2 regions of the Thioalkalivibrio sp. ALE30 genome follow, and region 1 is predicted to be linked to the other one. Evidence: predicted binding sites of a transcription regulator. Region 1 holds the regulator's gene; the other holds the start of a gene.
The links. The regulator FliA, encoded in region 1, starts transcription of late flagellar genes. The targets are predictions, from matches to a motif close to GCTAAAGTTNNNNNNNNNNCNGCCGATA.
Positions count from the first base shown of each region.

Region 2: D107_RS0100775 (methyl-accepting chemotaxis protein) is a predicted target of FliA. The motif match lies at 1,394-1,421, and genes of this name have one in related genera.

Region 1 covers NZ_KB898168.1:468,619-472,026, reverse strand. The annotation lists partial or broken gene flhF (flagellar biosynthesis protein FlhF) at 1-547, shown strand, start outside; gene D107_RS0102130 (MinD/ParA family protein) at 716-1,540, shown strand; gene D107_RS0102125 (RNA polymerase sigma factor FliA) at 1,537-2,304, shown strand; gene cheY (chemotaxis response regulator CheY) at 2,346-2,726, shown strand; gene D107_RS0102115 (protein phosphatase CheZ) at 2,822-3,408, shown strand, end outside.
Region 2 covers NZ_KB898168.1:176,721-180,128, forward strand. The annotation lists gene D107_RS0100770 (DEAD/DEAH box helicase) at 1-983, shown strand, start outside; gene D107_RS0100775 (methyl-accepting chemotaxis protein) at 1,444-2,673, shown strand; gene D107_RS0100780 (DUF255 domain-containing protein) at 2,686-3,408, opposite strand, start outside.

The sequences.
Region 1 (3,408 bases):
ACCGGCGTTGGCAAGACCACCACGCTGGCCCGCATCGCGCTGCGCCAGATCCGCCGCATGGGCCCGGATTCGGTTACGCTGGTCACCCTGGACAGCCAGCGCATCGGGGCCACGCGCCAGTTGCAGGCCTTCGCCCAGATGGCGGGGATCTCGGTGCGGGTGCTGCAGAACGCGAGAGAGTTGCGCGAACTGGCGCGCCGCGTGGAGGATGGGCACCTGATCCTGGTGGATACGGCGGGACAGGCCCCGCGTGCAGTGGAGGACGAATCCCTGTTCGCGCACCTGCCGCCGGACATCCGGGCCGAGAGCTGGCTGGTGGTGTCGGCGACGACCCAGGGGAGCGCGTTGCGGCGGGTGCTGGAGGCATTTCGCAAGGCGGAGCCCTCGGCGCTGGTGCTGACCAAGCTGGACGAGGCCGAGGAGCTGGGCGAGGTCCTGTCCGTACTGCTCGATCAGCACCTGGGGCTGGGGTTCGTCAGCGATGGCCAGCGTATTGCCGAGGACTTTCACCGGGTCGATACCGGGTATCTGACCCGACTGGCCCTGGAGGATGCCGCCGATGAACCCGGGGCAGCGGCCAATGCCCGCGAGACCTGGGCGGCCGAGCGCCTGGCGGAGATGGAACCGCCGCGACGCGCGCGCGCCCAGGCACGTCCGGCACGGGCGGCGGAGCCCGCCACGCTGGAACTGATTCAACCGGTCGGGAAGGGGCGCTATGCCACGCACTAACAAGCCGTTGAAGGTCATCGCGGTTGCCTCGGGCAAGGGCGGGGTGGGCAAGACCAACGTATCGGTGAACCTGTCGGTGGGCCTGGCCCGGCTCGGGCGCGAGGTCATGCTGTTCGACGCCGATCTGGGCCTGGCCAACGTGGACCTGCTGCTGGGGATGCGTCCCGAGCGCACGCTGCACGACCTGGTGACCGGTGATGTGGACAGCCTGGAGGATGTGCTCGTCCAGGGGCCGGACGGGGTAAAGGTGGTGCCTTCGGCTTCGGGGATCGCGGCGATGGCCAACCTGACGCCGGCCGAGCATGCCGGTCTGATCCATGCCTTCAGCGCCTATCGCAAACCCCTGGATGTGCTGATCGTGGACACCGCGGCCGGCCTGCAGGAATCCGTGACGTCGTTCTGCCGCGCGGTCCAGGAGACCCTGGTGGTGGTCTGCGACGAGCCCGCCTCGATTACCGACGCTTATGCCCTGATCAAGGTCCTGCACCGCGATCATGGCCTGCGTCGCTTCCGCATGGTGACGAACATGGTCGACGGCCGCGAAGGCGCCGAGCGACTGATGCAGAAACTCAATACCGTCTGCGGCAACTACCTGCCGGAGGTGGTGCTCGACCTGGCCGGCTATATTCCGATGGATGATCACCTGCGCAAGGCGGTGCAGAAACGCGCGCCAGTGGTACAGCAGTACCCCGGGAGCCCGGCGGGGAAGGCCTTTGCCGAACTGGCACGGACCGTAGACCGCTGGCCGGTGGGCGGCGGTGACCACGGTGGCGTCGGGTTTTTCGTGGAACGGATGCTGCAGAGCGCATGATGACGACGCGTAATCGACTTTCCGGCTATCAGGCGGCCTCCGCGGCCAGCGGCGGGCACGAGGAGCTGATTGCCGATCACGTCGAGCTGGTCCACCGCATCGCCCATCACCTGATGGCGCGGCTCCCCGCCTCGGTGCAGGTGGATGACCTGATTCAGGCGGGCATGATCGGGCTGCTCGAGGCGGCGCGCCAGTTCGAGGGCGGCCAGGGCGCGACCTTTGCCACCTACGCCGGGATCCGCATCCGTGGCGCGATGATCGACGAGCTGCGCCGCAGTGACTGGACACCGCGTTCGGTGCACCGCAACAGTCGGCGTATTGCCGCGGCGATCCAGACCGTCGAGGCGCGCGAGGGGCGGGCGGCGCGTGGCAGCGAGGTCGCCGCCGAGCTGGACGTGCCGATCGACCAGTACTACGAGATGCTGCAGGATCACGCCGGAGCCCACCTGTTCGCCCTGGACGACCTCGGCGGGGGTGACGACGGGGCCGATCGCGTGATCGAAGGGCAGGAGGTGTCGCCGGCCCGCACCCTCGAGGCCGGTGAGTTCCGTCAGGAACTGGCCGAAGCCCTCGGCGACCTCCCCGAACGCGAGCGGCTGGTGCTGTCGCTCTACTACATCGAAGAGCTCAACCTGCGCGAGATCGGCGCCGTGCTGGGCGTGACCGAGTCGCGCGTCAGCCAGATCCGAAGTCAGGCCACCATTCGACTGCGCGCCCGCCTGGGTTCGTGGCTCGAAGACGGTACGGCTTTGCAGTTATTCTAAAACCCACCCTACGAATCCCGGAGTGACGTGTGGACAAGGGAATGAAGATTCTCATCGTGGACGACTTTTCCACGATGCGGCGCATTATCAAGAACCTGTTGCGTGATCTTGGCTTCAACAATACCCAGGAAGCCGACGACGGCAGCACCGCGCTGCCTATGCTGCAGAACGGGGATTTCGACTTTCTGATCACCGACTGGAACATGCCCAACATGCCGGGGATCGACTTGCTGAAGGCCGTGCGCGCCGACCCGAACCTCAAGTCCATGCCGGTGCTGATGGTGACGGCGGAGGCCAAGCGCGACCAGATCGTCGAGGCGGCCGAGGCGGGCGTGAACGGCTACGTGGTCAAGCCGTTCACCGCCGAGACGCTGAAGGAAAAGATCGACAAGATCTTCGAACGCATTGAAGCACAGGGATAATCATGGGCCTGTGACCGATATGCCCGACGCCCGTGGCACCGACCGCCGCGGGCGTCGTCCGAAACCTTCCGCGCCGTACCCGCAAGAGGCTTCTCATGACTGAACAGGAACACCCACCACGCGACGATCAGCTGGAGCTTGCGCGGCAGTTGGTCAAGACGCTGGAGGCGGGCGACGACACGGGCGCCCGGGCGCTGGTGCAGGATCTGGCGCGCCCCTATGACCGCGAACTCTTCGACGAGCTGGGCAAGCTGACCCGTGATCTTCACGAGGCCCTGCAAAGCTTCCGCGGCGATTCGCGTCTGGTCGAACTGACCCAGGCGGAGATCCCGGACGCAAAGGAACGCCTGAATTACGTGGTCACGATGACCGAACAGGCGGCCCACGACACCATGAATGCCATCGAGTCGAGCCTGCCGATCGCGGAGTCGTTCAGTCAGCAGGCGGCCGACCTGACGGCGAAGTGGACGCGCTTTCGCAACCGCCAGCTCTCGGTGGAGGAGTTCCGGGACTTTGCCCGCGAGCTCGACACGTTCTTCGCGCAGGCGGGGGAAGACACCGAGGAGCTGCGCCGGCTGCTCTCCGAGGTGCTGATGGCACAGAGCTATCAGGATATTACCGGCCAGGTGATTCGCCGCGTGATCCAGCTGGTGACCGACCTGGAAGAGAACCTGGTGTCCCT
Region 2 (3,408 bases), 290 kb from region 1:
TCGGTGGCGTGAACATGAACCCGCAGATCAGGGCCCTGCGCGACCGCATGGACATCGTGGTGGCGACCCCGGGGCGTCTGCTGGATCACGCCAACCAGAAGACCATCGACCTGTCCGGTGTGGAGATCCTGGTCCTCGACGAGGCCGATCGCATGCTGGACATGGGCTTTATCCGCGACATCAAGAAGCTGATCGCGCTGATGCCCAAGAGCCGGCAGAATCTGATGTTCTCGGCGACTTTCTCCGACGAGATCCGCACGCTGGCCAACGGCCTGCTCACCCGCCCGGCGGAGATCGACATCGCCCCGCGCAACACGGCCGCCGAGAGCGTGCAGCAGAGTGTGCATCTGGTCGAGACCAGCCAGAAGCGCGAACTGCTGAGCCACCTGATCCGCACCAACAACTGGGAACAGGTGCTGGTGTTTACCCGCACCAAGCACGGCGCCAATCGCCTGGCCGAAAAGCTGTCCAAGGATGGCGTGCGCTCGGAGGCGATCCACGGTAACAAGAGCCAGGCGGCGCGTACTAAAGCGCTCAAGCAGTTCAAGTCTGGGCAGGTGCCGGTGCTGGTGGCGACCGATATCGCCGCGCGCGGCCTGGACATTGACCAGCTGCCGCAGGTGGTCAACTTCGAGCTGCCGAATGTGCCGGAGGATTACGTGCATCGCATCGGTCGTACCGGCCGTGCCGGCTCCGCCGGTGCCGCGCTGTCGCTGGTGGATGGCGAGGAGATCAAGTTGCTGAAGGGCATCGAGCGCCTGATCCAGCGCCCGATCGACCGCATCGAGACCGAAGGTTTTGCCGCGCCGAAGCCGGCCGCCAATGACGGCAACGGCAACCGCCGCGGCGGTCGTGGCGGCAAGCCGGGCGGCGGGGCCCGCAATGGCGCCCCGCGCAATGCCCGCGGTGGCAAGCCCGGCGGCGGTCGCGGCGGCAACGGCCGCCCGTCCTCCAACGGCAACCGGGCGGCGCGCAGCCGCTAGTCCGACGCGCCAGCGCCATACCGCGAACCCGCGGCCCCGAACTCCGGGCCCGCGGGTTTTTTCGTTCCGGGCCTGGCGGGGAGGGCTTTATTCACCACGAAGCACACGAAGGCACGAAGAAGGGCCAGGTCAAGGGCGAAAAGCGATAACAGGAAGGCTGGAAGACAGGAAGGGGCTGGTGTTGTGCGCCAGGTGATTGGCCCCAGTACAAGGCTAATCACAGCGTGTTGTGATTGCCGAGGGCCCGTAAACACTTCCAAATTTCGCGTCGTCCTGTGAAATGCTTTTGCCCTTGCCCTTCTTCGTGCCTTCGTGTGCTTCGTGGTGAATACGGTTTTCGAGTTGCGGCGAGGCGTTGGAGTTGAGCTGGATCAGGGCGGCGGGGATTGGGCAGGGCGATACTTTGCCGGGCTCAAGGCCGGGGGCGGTTGGTCGTTAACGAAGCCAAAGGAGGGTGGCGATGAAGATTGGACCGTTGGGTGGGCTGCGGCTGAAGCTGGTGATCCTGGTGATCGTGGTGAGTACGGTGCCGCTTTCGATCATGGGCGGGGTGACGTTCCACACCATGAAGGGCGATCTTGCCGCGGGGGTGGATGAGGCCCTGGTGACGCAGCTGTGGTGGTTGCTGTGGGCGCTGTGGGTGGTCGCGTTTGTGGTGGCGCTGGGGATTGGCTGGTTCTATGCCAATGTGCTGACGCGGCCCCTGGAGCGCCTGGCCGAGGGACTGGAGGCGATCGGCGAGGGGCGCGCGGATCTCGGGCACCGCGTGGAGGTGACTACGGACGACGAGATCGGCCGCACCGGTGCGGCCTTCAACACGGTGATGGGCCGGCTCTCCGGGCTGATCCGGCAGGTCGCGGATGCGGCCGACGGCATCGCCGCCTCCGCGCGGCAACTGGAGGGTCGCAGCAACGAACTGACCCGGGCGACCCACGAGCAGCGCGGCGACGTGGAGCAGGTGGTCACCGCGATGAATCAGATGTCCGCCACCGTGCAGGAGGTGGCCAACAACACCCAGAGCACGGCCGAGAGTGCCGGTCAGGCGACCCGGGCGGCGGAAGGCGGACGCACCGTGGTGCAGGCCACGCAGGGCGCGATCAACACCCTGGCCGGCGAGATCCGCCAGGCGAGCCACGTGATCAGTGAGCTGAAGGGTGACAGCGACAACATCGGCACCATCCTGCAGGTGATCGAGGAGATCGCCGAGAAGACCAACCTGCTGGCGCTCAATGCGGCGATCGAGGCCGCCCGCGCCGGCGAGGCGGGACGCGGCTTCGCGGTGGTGGCCGACGAGGTGCGTCATCTGGCTCAGCGAACCAACGACTCGACCGGGGAGATCCGCGAGATCATCCAGCGCCTGCAGGGCGGAGCGACCCGCGCGGTACAGGCGATGGAGGTGAGCCAGCAGCACGCCGAGACCTCGGTGGAGAAGGCCGGCGAGGCGGGCGAGACCCTGGAGTACATCCACGACTCGGTGACCACCATCGACGACATGACCCGCCAGGTGGCCAGCGCGACCGAGGAGCAAAGCCAGGTGGCGGAGGAGATCAACCGCAACATCCACCACATCAATGACATCGCGGTGCGCAACGCCGACGGGGCCAACGAGATGCAGCAGGCGGTAGAGGCCCTCGAAGGGCTGGCGCAGCAGCTACAGAACGAGGTTGCGGGCTTTCGTCAGCAGGGCTGATCCGGTCTGGCCTCAGAAGCCTCGGCGCAGGGCGTCGAAGCCCAGGGCGACGTCGTCGGGATCCGCGCCGGGCTCGATGCGCAGGCGGTCACGCACGGTGTCGCGGTCAATATGGGACGCCTCGATCGCGTCGTCGGGCAGGCGATACAGCCACCAGGCGAGCGCGGCCTGGGTGCGGGTCTCCGACCAGGGCTCCAGGTCCGTCCCGATCCGCTCGGCATGCGTGCCCAGCTCCGCGTCGAAGAAGGGCTCCAGTCGATCCAGCGCGGCGACCGGGTCGGGCAGGTCCGGACGTTCGCCATCCAGTGCCTCCACGGCGCGCGCCAGTTCCTGGCGGGCGATCTCCGGCCAGATCTGCGAGGGCAGGTAGCCCTCCATCGCCGGTCGTCCGCCGGCGGTGATGCCGTGCAGGTAGCCGCTGCGGGTGAGCAGATAGCGGTCGAGCGCCTCCAGCGCCTCGCGGGCCCAGTCGAGCGTCTCGCGGTCTTCCAGTACGCGCGCCAGGTTGGCGAGCGCGGCAATGGCCTGGCCCGAGGTGTCGGCATAGGTGTTGCGATCGACCCGGGGCGGGTCGGTCTGCGTGCGGGTCTCCGGGTCCAGCTGGTAGTAGTCGCGGTCGGCGTACTGGCTGTTGCCGAAGCGCAGCTGACGCGCGTCCCACAGGTGGTCGCGCAGATAGTCGCGAATGCCGCGCGCGATCTCCGCGTAGTGTTCGTCGCCGATGCGCTCGTAGGC